One region of the Bacillus sp. Marseille-Q1617 genome, then DNA from elsewhere that is predicted to be linked to it. Evidence: riboswitches for the same ligand, from Rfam matches in the RefSeq annotation. Region 1 holds a riboswitch; each other region holds the start of a gene.
What was found. A riboswitch is a leader RNA that binds a small molecule or an ion and turns the genes downstream of it on or off. The one in region 1 is predicted to bind S-adenosylmethionine.
Positions count from the first base shown of each region.

Region 2: another riboswitch for S-adenosylmethionine. It lies ahead of HWX64_RS00580 (Na+/H+ antiporter NhaC family protein); the one in region 1 lies ahead of HWX64_RS15580 (methionine ABC transporter ATP-binding protein).
Region 3: another riboswitch for S-adenosylmethionine. It lies ahead of HWX64_RS09115 (methionine biosynthesis PLP-dependent protein); the one in region 1 lies ahead of HWX64_RS15580 (methionine ABC transporter ATP-binding protein).
Region 4: another riboswitch for S-adenosylmethionine. It lies ahead of HWX64_RS07220 (2,3-diketo-5-methylthiopentyl-1-phosphate enolase); the one in region 1 lies ahead of HWX64_RS15580 (methionine ABC transporter ATP-binding protein).

Region 1 is NZ_CAHJXM010000002.1:842,863-845,065, forward strand. Features, by position in the region: gene HWX64_RS15570 (thioredoxin family protein) at 1-210, shown strand, start outside; gene HWX64_RS15575 (hypothetical protein) at 473-826, shown strand; SAM riboswitch class I at 945-1,049, shown strand; gene HWX64_RS15580 (methionine ABC transporter ATP-binding protein) at 1,197-2,203, shown strand, end outside.
Region 2 is NZ_CAHJXM010000001.1:100,056-102,258, forward strand. Features, by position in the region: gene HWX64_RS00575 (cyanophycinase) at 1-25, shown strand, start outside; gene HWX64_RS00580 (Na+/H+ antiporter NhaC family protein) at 123-1,439, opposite strand; SAM riboswitch class I at 1,629-1,733, opposite strand; gene HWX64_RS00585 (MFS transporter) at 1,992-2,203, shown strand, end outside.
Region 3 is NZ_CAHJXM010000001.1:1,840,094-1,842,296, reverse strand. Features, by position in the region: gene HWX64_RS09115 (methionine biosynthesis PLP-dependent protein) at 1-896, opposite strand, end outside; SAM riboswitch class I at 989-1,092, opposite strand; gene HWX64_RS09110 (zinc-dependent alcohol dehydrogenase) at 1,329-2,203, shown strand, end outside.
Region 4 is NZ_CAHJXM010000001.1:1,449,129-1,451,331, forward strand. Features, by position in the region: gene HWX64_RS07215 (pyridoxal phosphate-dependent aminotransferase) at 1-844, shown strand, start outside; SAM riboswitch class I at 903-1,008, shown strand; gene HWX64_RS07220 (2,3-diketo-5-methylthiopentyl-1-phosphate enolase) at 1,102-2,203, shown strand, end outside.

The DNA of each region.
Region 1 (2,203 bases):
ATGGAAGTCGTGAAAAAGCTTCCGCAGTCCTTTCATTTTGAAAAAGTCAATTTGAATTACTTACCACAGTTTGCAGAAGAACAGGTGATTGAAAGTGTGCCATGTTTGATCCTATATAAAAATTCTGAAGAGAAGGAAAGGATTTATGCCTTTCAATCTGTGCCCTATCTATATGAAATGTTGAAGAAAACAGAGACCTTTAATGGATAAAGGTCTTTTTATTTTGTCATTTTCGCTATCACTTTAATATAGGTGTCCAATGTAGCTGCTCAACCCTGAAAACCTTTCTACAAACTAGGACATATTTCTTGGGAAATGAAGAGAAATTGCTCGGAATTTATATTCTGAATATTCAATATTATCTATTTCGACAGTGATTCATTATTACTTCAAAATCATGTCGAGCAACTGAAAAAGGATAGAATATCCAAATGTAGAATTAAGTAGTAAGAAGATTCGCGGGAGGGTATTTATGAGAAATCATTTAGAGACGTTAATTGAACAATGTCATGCCAAGTACCATCTGCAGCTGTTATTTCCTTCAGATCCATTTATTCTTGCCTTCGAATGTGAAAATCAGCGCTACACCATTTCTCTATCAAATAATGAGTGCTTTATTATGGAAGACAGTATGAAATCTGAACCTCAATTTTTTATCGATGGAAATAAGGAAATGATTACACGTGTTTTAAAAGGGGATGAGCTTTTATCGCGGATGGTTGAAAACAATCAATTATCTGTTCGCGGTGGTTACCGCCCGCTGTTGTTCGTGGAGTCTGTGTTGTGGTTGACAAGACCCATCATAAAAGAGACTGTGGAAATTTAGTGATTACTCTAATCTTCTGAAAAAAAAGAATTGACACCCTTTATATGTGGTGATAAAATCACTTTTGTAGCAAATTTTCTGAGACTTTACACATATTAACTTAATATATTTAGACTTACTCTTATTTAGAGTGGTGGAGGGACGTGCCCTATGAAGCCCGGCAACCGTCAATTTTATTGAAATGGTGCCAATTCACTCAAAGCTATGCTTTGACAGATAAGAGGAAGGATAATCATATGATTATGCCTTTCTGCTTATCTGCGGGAAGGTTTTTTTATTGCCCTCATACCTAGACTGTGGGCAATAAGAGAAGTATTAATTCATATTAGAACGATCGTTTTACTCAAGAAGAAGGAAGGTGACCGACATCATGATTACCATCTCAGACGTGAAGAAAATATATCAATCGAAATCAGGCCCGATTTCTGCAGTGGACGGAGTGAACCTTTCCGTTAAGGAAGGTGAAATATTCGGGGTGATCGGCTATAGCGGTGCCGGTAAAAGTACGCTGATCCGGATGCTCAACGGACTTGAGGTCCCGACTGAAGGTGCTATTAACGTGGGCGGTCAGGCAGTATCTACGATTAGAGGTAAAAAGCTCCGCGAGGCAAGACAATCGATAGGCATGATTTTTCAACATTTCAATCTGTTATGGTCAAGGACTGTCATTGAAAATATTCAGTTCCCCTTGGAGATAGCAGGTGTTCCTAAAAAAGAAAGAAATAAAAGGGCAAATGAACTGCTGGCTCTTGTCGGCCTTGAAGGGAGAGGGGATTCGTATCCTGCGCAGCTGAGCGGCGGCCAGAAGCAGCGTGTCGGCATCGCAAGGGCACTTGCGAACAACCCGAGTGTACTTCTGTGTGACGAAGCGACATCTGCACTTGATCCCCAGACAACCGATTCCATCCTTGATCTGCTTGTGGATATCAACAAGCGCCTGGGACTGACCATCGTCCTGATCACGCATGAAATGCACGTCATCAAAAAAATCTGTCATCGTGTAGCCGTAATGGAAAATGGGAAGGTTGCTGAACTCGGGGATGTGCTCGAAGTATTCCGGAATCCTCAGCAGCAGGTGACAAAAAGGTTTGTGAAGGAAGTGTCTCAGGATCAAGATTCGGATGAAGTGATTGAACAGCTCATCCAAGATTACTCGACAGGGAAGGTCTTGAAATTTACGTTCGTGGGTGAATCGACCGGGCAGCCGCTGATCACCTCCCTGATCAGAAAATTCGACCTTGAAGTGAATATCCTTCAGGGGCAAATATCCCAGACACAAAAAGGTGCATACGGCACATTGTTCGTTCATCTGGACGGAGCGGAATCCCAGCTTAAAGAAGCCCTTGCGTTTGCCGAAAGCCAGTTGGTGAAAGTGGA
Region 2 (2,203 bases), on a different contig from region 1:
CCCTGTCCGGGTCGGAATTAAGTGATTATTTGTTGATCTAGTGGCACTGCCGGATCATCCTGACGCTTTTACGTGAAGACATAAAAAAGAGACAAACCCTCGAGGGTTTGTCTCTTTGCTATTTATGACCGTGCGGTGCTCGGCTTAGGTGCTTTTGAACGGGTAAACTTCGGCAGTGCAAATCGGATCGCAACCAATCCGGATACTGCTGTCAGAATCGGATAGAACGCATATGGAATAACACTTAATGGCGAGATTCCTGCCGTTTCTGCTACTAATAACGCTTGTGCTCCATATGGTATCAAGCCTTGTACGGAGCAAGAGAATATATCCAGGATACTTGCAGACTTACGGGAATCGACTCCGTAATTTTCACCGATTTCTTTCGCAAGCGGCCCTGCAATGATGATTGAGATCGTATTGTTTGCCGTACAAAGGTTGGTTGAACTGACAAGTCCTGCTGTTGCCAGCTGTGCTCCTTGTGGAGAGCGGATCTTGCGGGTGGCAAGATAAAGCAGCGCCTGTATTCCACCATTATAACGGATAAGTTCAACCACACCTCCGATAAGGACGGTCAAAATCACGATTTCAGCCATGCCGGTCATTCCATCAGCAACACTTCCAAAATAGCTGGAAGGTGTGAAGCTTCCATCGGCAAATCCGATGATTCCCGATAGTACGATTCCTCCGAATAAAACAACAAACACATTCAATCCTGCCAATGCACCTATGATGACTCCAAGATAAGGAAGGATCTTCACCCAGTTAAAGGCATCGGCATCCACCGTTGACTGGTTGCCTGCCGTAATAAAGTATAAGATCACCATCGTTAGGATGGCTGCAGGAAGAACGATAAAGAAGTTCACCTTGAATTTATCTTTCATTTCCGTCTTCTGGGTACGGACGGCAGCAATCGTTGTATCAGAGATGAATGAGAGATTGTCGCCAAACATCGCACCACCGATGACCGTTGCCATCGCAACAGGCATGGCGATATCCGTACCAGAGCTGATTCCGACACCGATCGGGGCAAGTGCCGCGATCGTACCCATTGAAGTACCCATGGATAATGAAACAAATGCAGCAATTAAAAACAGTCCAACAATAACAAGGTTTTCTGGAAGTACAGAAAGAGCTAGATTCACCGTCGAATCTACAGCGCCCATTTTCTCAGCGACTCCCGAGAATGCTCCAGCTAAAAGGAAGATGAACACCATGATCATAATATCTGGATGTCCAGCTCCTTTGGCAAAGCGCTCCACTTTAGCATTCAGGGAGTCCTTCCGGTTCATGAGCAGCGCCACTACAGCAGCGATGATGATGGAGACTAATACCGGGAATGCGTAAAAATCTCCTGAAATGATTCCCGCCCCGAGAAAGAGCGAAACAAATATGAGTAATGGCAGTAAAGCCAGAAGATTTCCTTTTTCTTTAATCATATGAACAACTCCTTTGACAATTGGTTATTGATGAATGGATTGCGATGGGAAATATGTCACCAGCGACAAATTCGCTATCAGGTCAACTTTTTCAACGTAACCCGCTCCCAACGATAAGGGTATTACCTCGCTGGATAATAATAAAAACCTCTTCTCGACAAGAAGAGGTTTCCAATAAAAGAAACACTCTTCTTATCTTTCAAGCATCATGCTTGCTGGATGTGGCACAGCACTCGTAAAGAGTCCGCTGCCGAGACATCATAGGGCCAGTCCCTCCGTCTCTCTGGATAAGAAGAATACGTTATATTCATTTGAAATTATACTTACATACTTTAAGGCGTTTAAGAAGAAAAGTCAATCGGAAAAATGTTCATAGGACTATAAAAAGTTTTCCAGCCAATATGATTCATTCAAATGGAATCCCATGCTAATAAGATTTCTTAAAGATTGAGCCACAGATGCATAGTCTTACTTTATCCATAAAAAGGATTTACAATCTTCTAGAATAGGTCTAGTATTATAGGGATAAAAAATCATCTGGGGGATACAGAAGTGGAAAAAACGGTACGTAATCAAGTCTTTACTTTACAAGGCTTTTATTTTTTGACGTTTTTTGGTGTGGGGAGCCTGTACCCGCTGTTAAGCGTGTATTTAAGTGAAAGTGTTGGGTTGAATGGGTACCAAATCGGGACGATCATGTCGATCGGCCCCATTATGATGATATTCTTTCAGCCTATCTGGGGAATGGTGAGTGATGCGACGAA
Region 3 (2,203 bases), on a different contig from region 1:
TTCTCAAGAAAAGGACCGACCCATTCCTCCCTAGAAATGCGAAAAGAAAGCATCCCGCCTCTTCCGGTATAAAGGACATCCGTCACGCAGTCATGATTCGTTAAATACTCTGCAACCTCATTTGCATTTTTTTCATGCTGGGCCATCCGCAGGCCTAATGTTTTCATGCCGCGGAGTAACAGCCAGCAATCAAAGGGTGAAAGAACGGCACCGATCGAATTCTGAATGGTATAGAGTTTCTCTCCCAATTCTTTGTTTCTGACGATGACAGCACCGGCAAGTACGTCATTGTGGCCGCCTAGATACTTTGTAGCACTGTGAACGACTATATCAGCACCTTCTGCAATGGGCTTTTGAAGGATTGGTGTGTAAAAGGTGTTATCCACAATCAGTAATATCTCGTTATCCTTAGCGATGGTAGACACCGTTGAAATACTTGTTTCATTCATTAATGGATTGGTTGGCGTTTCAAGGAATATCGCTCTTGTCTTTTCGTTTATTTTTTCAACAATATGATTTTCTTCATGAGTGTCCACGAAATGAAACCTGATACCGTATTGATTTTCATACTGTACAAACAAACGATAGCTTCCGCCATACAAATCCTGGGAAACAATCAATTCATCACCTGACGAAAATAAGCTCAGTACAGCTTGGATGGCTGCCATCCCCGAACTGAAAGCGAAGCCTCTATCCCCCTCTTCCAAAAGAGCCAGTGTATCTTCCAAAATGGTCCTGGTCGGGTTTCCGGTCCGCGTATAATCAAATCCAGTCGATTGACCGATCCCCTTATGCTGATATGCGGTTGATAAGTGAATGGCAGGACTTATTGCTCCTGTCCTCTCATCCGTACGATTTCCTGATTGAACGAGAATGGTATCGATGTGTTTTTTCAATTTCGTCACTCCTTTTCTTATTTAAACGAAAAAGGATATAAAACAAAAAGCCTTCTTATGAAATATAAGAAGGCTTCAGTCGTTCAATCTCCCTCTTATCGTCCAAGTTGAATTCAACTTGCTGGAATTAGCACCATGCCCTTGGCTGGTTGCTGAGGTGTCATAGGGCCAGTCCCTCTACCTCTCTGGATAAGAATCTATTTGGTTTAATTAACTATCATCAATCACTTTATTAAAATAACTTCTTCATAACTTACATCATACTTTATTAAAAGTCAATGAAAATTATGAATACTTTGGCATTTTCAATGGAATGCCAAGAGTTATTTTTAAGCAAAAGGTCGTACAAAATAGCATGCATAAAAAATATATGTTTGAACAACCAATATCAAGTCTATATGTATAGAAATACTTGATTAGGATGTGATAGGAATGAAGGGCGTGACTTTCCAAGGAAAAGAAAAAATGGTGGTCAAAGAAGTTGAAACTCCCGATATTCAAGAAAATACAGACATGATCGTGAGAATCACTGCAAGTGGTATCTGTGGTTCTGACCTTCACCTTTACCACGGCGGAATCGAACCGGAACAAGATTATGTAGTGGGGCATGAGCCAATGGGAATTGTCGAAGAAGTAGGGTCGGAAGTAAAAAGTCTGAAAAAAGGGGACCGTGTCGTCATTCCATTCAATATTGGCTGCGGGGAATGTTTTTTCTGCAAGAACCAGATGGAAAGTCAGTGTGACGATTCCAACCCACATGGAGAAATTGGAGGTCTATTTGGATTTACTGAAATGATGGGAGGCTACCCAGGCGGACAGGCAGAATATCTACGAGTGCCCTATGCGGACTTTACTTCATTTAAAGTACCTGAGACCAGTAACCTTGACGACGAAAGTGTCCTCTTCCTTTCGGATGTCATTCCGACGGCTTATTGGAGCGTTGAAAACAGCGGAGTAAAAGAAGGGGATACGGTCATTGTTCTTGGGAGCGGTCCGATCGGACTGATGGCTCAGAAGTTCGCCAAGTTAAAAGGGGCCGAGCGCGTCATTGCTGTCGATCAGGTTGAGCACCGTCTAAGTCATGCTAAACGTACAAACAGTGCTGAAATCTATAATTTCAAAGAGACCCCGGACATCGGCTCTGTCCTCCACGAATATACCAAAGGGGGTGCTGATGTGGTCATCGACTGTGTAGGAATGGATGGGACCGTCGCTCCTGATGAGACGTTCGGATCTGAATTTGATAATCAATTCGGAACCATCTCCCCTATTAAAACCGCATCGCAGGCAGTAAGGAAATTCGGGAC
Region 4 (2,203 bases), on a different contig from region 1:
CCTGTTGGACCCCGGTGAGACAGTATTGGTTCCGGATCCGGGGTATCCGGATTATTTGTCAGGGGTATCCCTTGCGGAAGCACGGATGGTAACGATGCCGTTGAAAGAAGAGAATCATTTTCTCCCGGATTATGAGAGGATTGCAAGAGAGGACATTGAAAAAGCAAAGCTCATGTTTTTGAACTATCCCAATAACCCTACAGGAGCGGTTGCCTCCCGTTCATTTTTCGAAGATACAGTATCATTCGCGAAACAAAATGATATCTGTGTCGTCCATGATTTTGCCTACGGTGCAATCGGCTTCGAAGGGAAAAAGCCTGTCAGCTTTTTGGAAGCAGAAGGGGCAAAGGACACAGGCATTGAAATCTATACGCTTTCAAAAACCTATAATATGGCCGGTTGGAGAGTGGGCTTTGCAGTCGGGAATAAAAGTGTGATCGAAGCCATTAACATTCTTCAGGATCACATGTATGTAAGTCTTTTCGGGGCTGTCCAGGAAGCTGCAGTGGCTGCTTTACTCGGATCTCAGAAGTGCGTCGAAGAACTTGTCGATACTTATGAATCCAGAAGAAAAACATTCATAAACGGGCTGCAAAATATCGGATGGGAGGTTAAAGCACCAGCAGGTTCTTTCTTTGCATGGCTTAAGGTTCCCCCCGGCTTTTCCTCTGTGGAGTTTGCAGATTACCTCCTTGAAGAAATTAAAGTCGCTGTAGCACCAGGTGTAGGGTTTGGAGAACATGGTGAAGGATATGTCCGCGTAGGTTTATTGACCAGTGTAGAACGTCTGGAAGAAGCTGTGCGCAGGATTGAAAATTTGAAATTGTTTGATAAAAAAGATTGACAGAAATGAAAAATGATGCCATAATCCAACTGAAATAAAATGTAATAGCATATGATTTTTCTTATCAAGAGCAGGCGGAGGGACCAGCCCGATGAAGCCCGGCAACCGACTTTTTTAAGCACGGTGCTAATTCTTGCAGCAATTTACTTGCTGAGAGATAAGACAGAGTACTAGACAAACCTCTTCTTATCGAAGGGGTTTTTTATGTTGTATCTACGAAGAACATTTAAAAGCAATCAAGATGGGAGGCATCTCGAGTGGGAGAAGTTATTGCTACATATGTCATGACAGGAAAGATCGGGACCTTTGAAAAAAAAGCGGAAGGAATCGCGCTTGGACTAACTGTCGGTTCTTGGACCGATCTTCCATTACTGGAGAAAGAACAATTAAGAAAGTACAAAGGCAGGGTAGTGGAGGTTAAAGAAAATGAAGGCAGAGATGGGGGAAGGGCGGAAATACAGATCGCCTATCCATCCGGAAACTACTCTAATGATATACCGGCGATTCTTACAACTGTCTTTGGAAAACTGTCTCTTGATGGGCAAGTGAAGCTGAAGGATCTTCAATTTTCAAGAGAATTAAAGAAGGAGTATCCGGGTCCCCGATTTGGGATTGAAGGAATCAGGGAAAAAGTGAAAGTTTTTGAGAGGCCGCTATTAATGAGCATTTTCAAAGGGGTGATCGGTAGGGATCTGGAATACCTGCAGTCCCAGCTTAAAGCCCAGGCTTTGGGCGGAGTGGATTTAGTGAAAGACGATGAAATCCTTTTTGATAACGAATTGACTCCATTTGCTGACAGAATCAAAACCGGACATAAAGTACTCCGTGAGGTCTATGAAGAAACGGGAAAACGAACTCTCTACGCAGTCAACTTATCTGGAAGAACCAAAGGCTTGAAAGAAAAAGCGAGGAAAGCAAGAGAGCTTGGGGCGGATGCCTTATTATTTAATGTATTTACCTACGGCCTGGATGTACTGCAGGAGTTAAGGGAGGATGATGAAATCGGCCTTCCTATAATGGCGCACCCTTCTTTTTCGGGGGCTGCAGCTGCTTCTCCGCAATACGGGGTGAGTTATTCTTTATGGCTTGGTAAGTTTCTAAGAATGACAGGAGCTGATTTCTCTTTATTTCCATCACCATATGGGAGTGTGGCATTAGAAAGAAAACAAGTGATGGCCATCAGGGATGAATTGATAAATTCAGATCGGTTTAAGGAGACGTTTCCAGTCCCTTCAGCGGGGATCCATCCCGGGCTGGTCCCCCAATTGATGAAAGATTTTGGGGACGATTGCGTCATCAATGCAGGTGGAGGAGTGCACGGACATCCTGATGGTGCAGTGGGAGGCGGGAAAGCGTTCC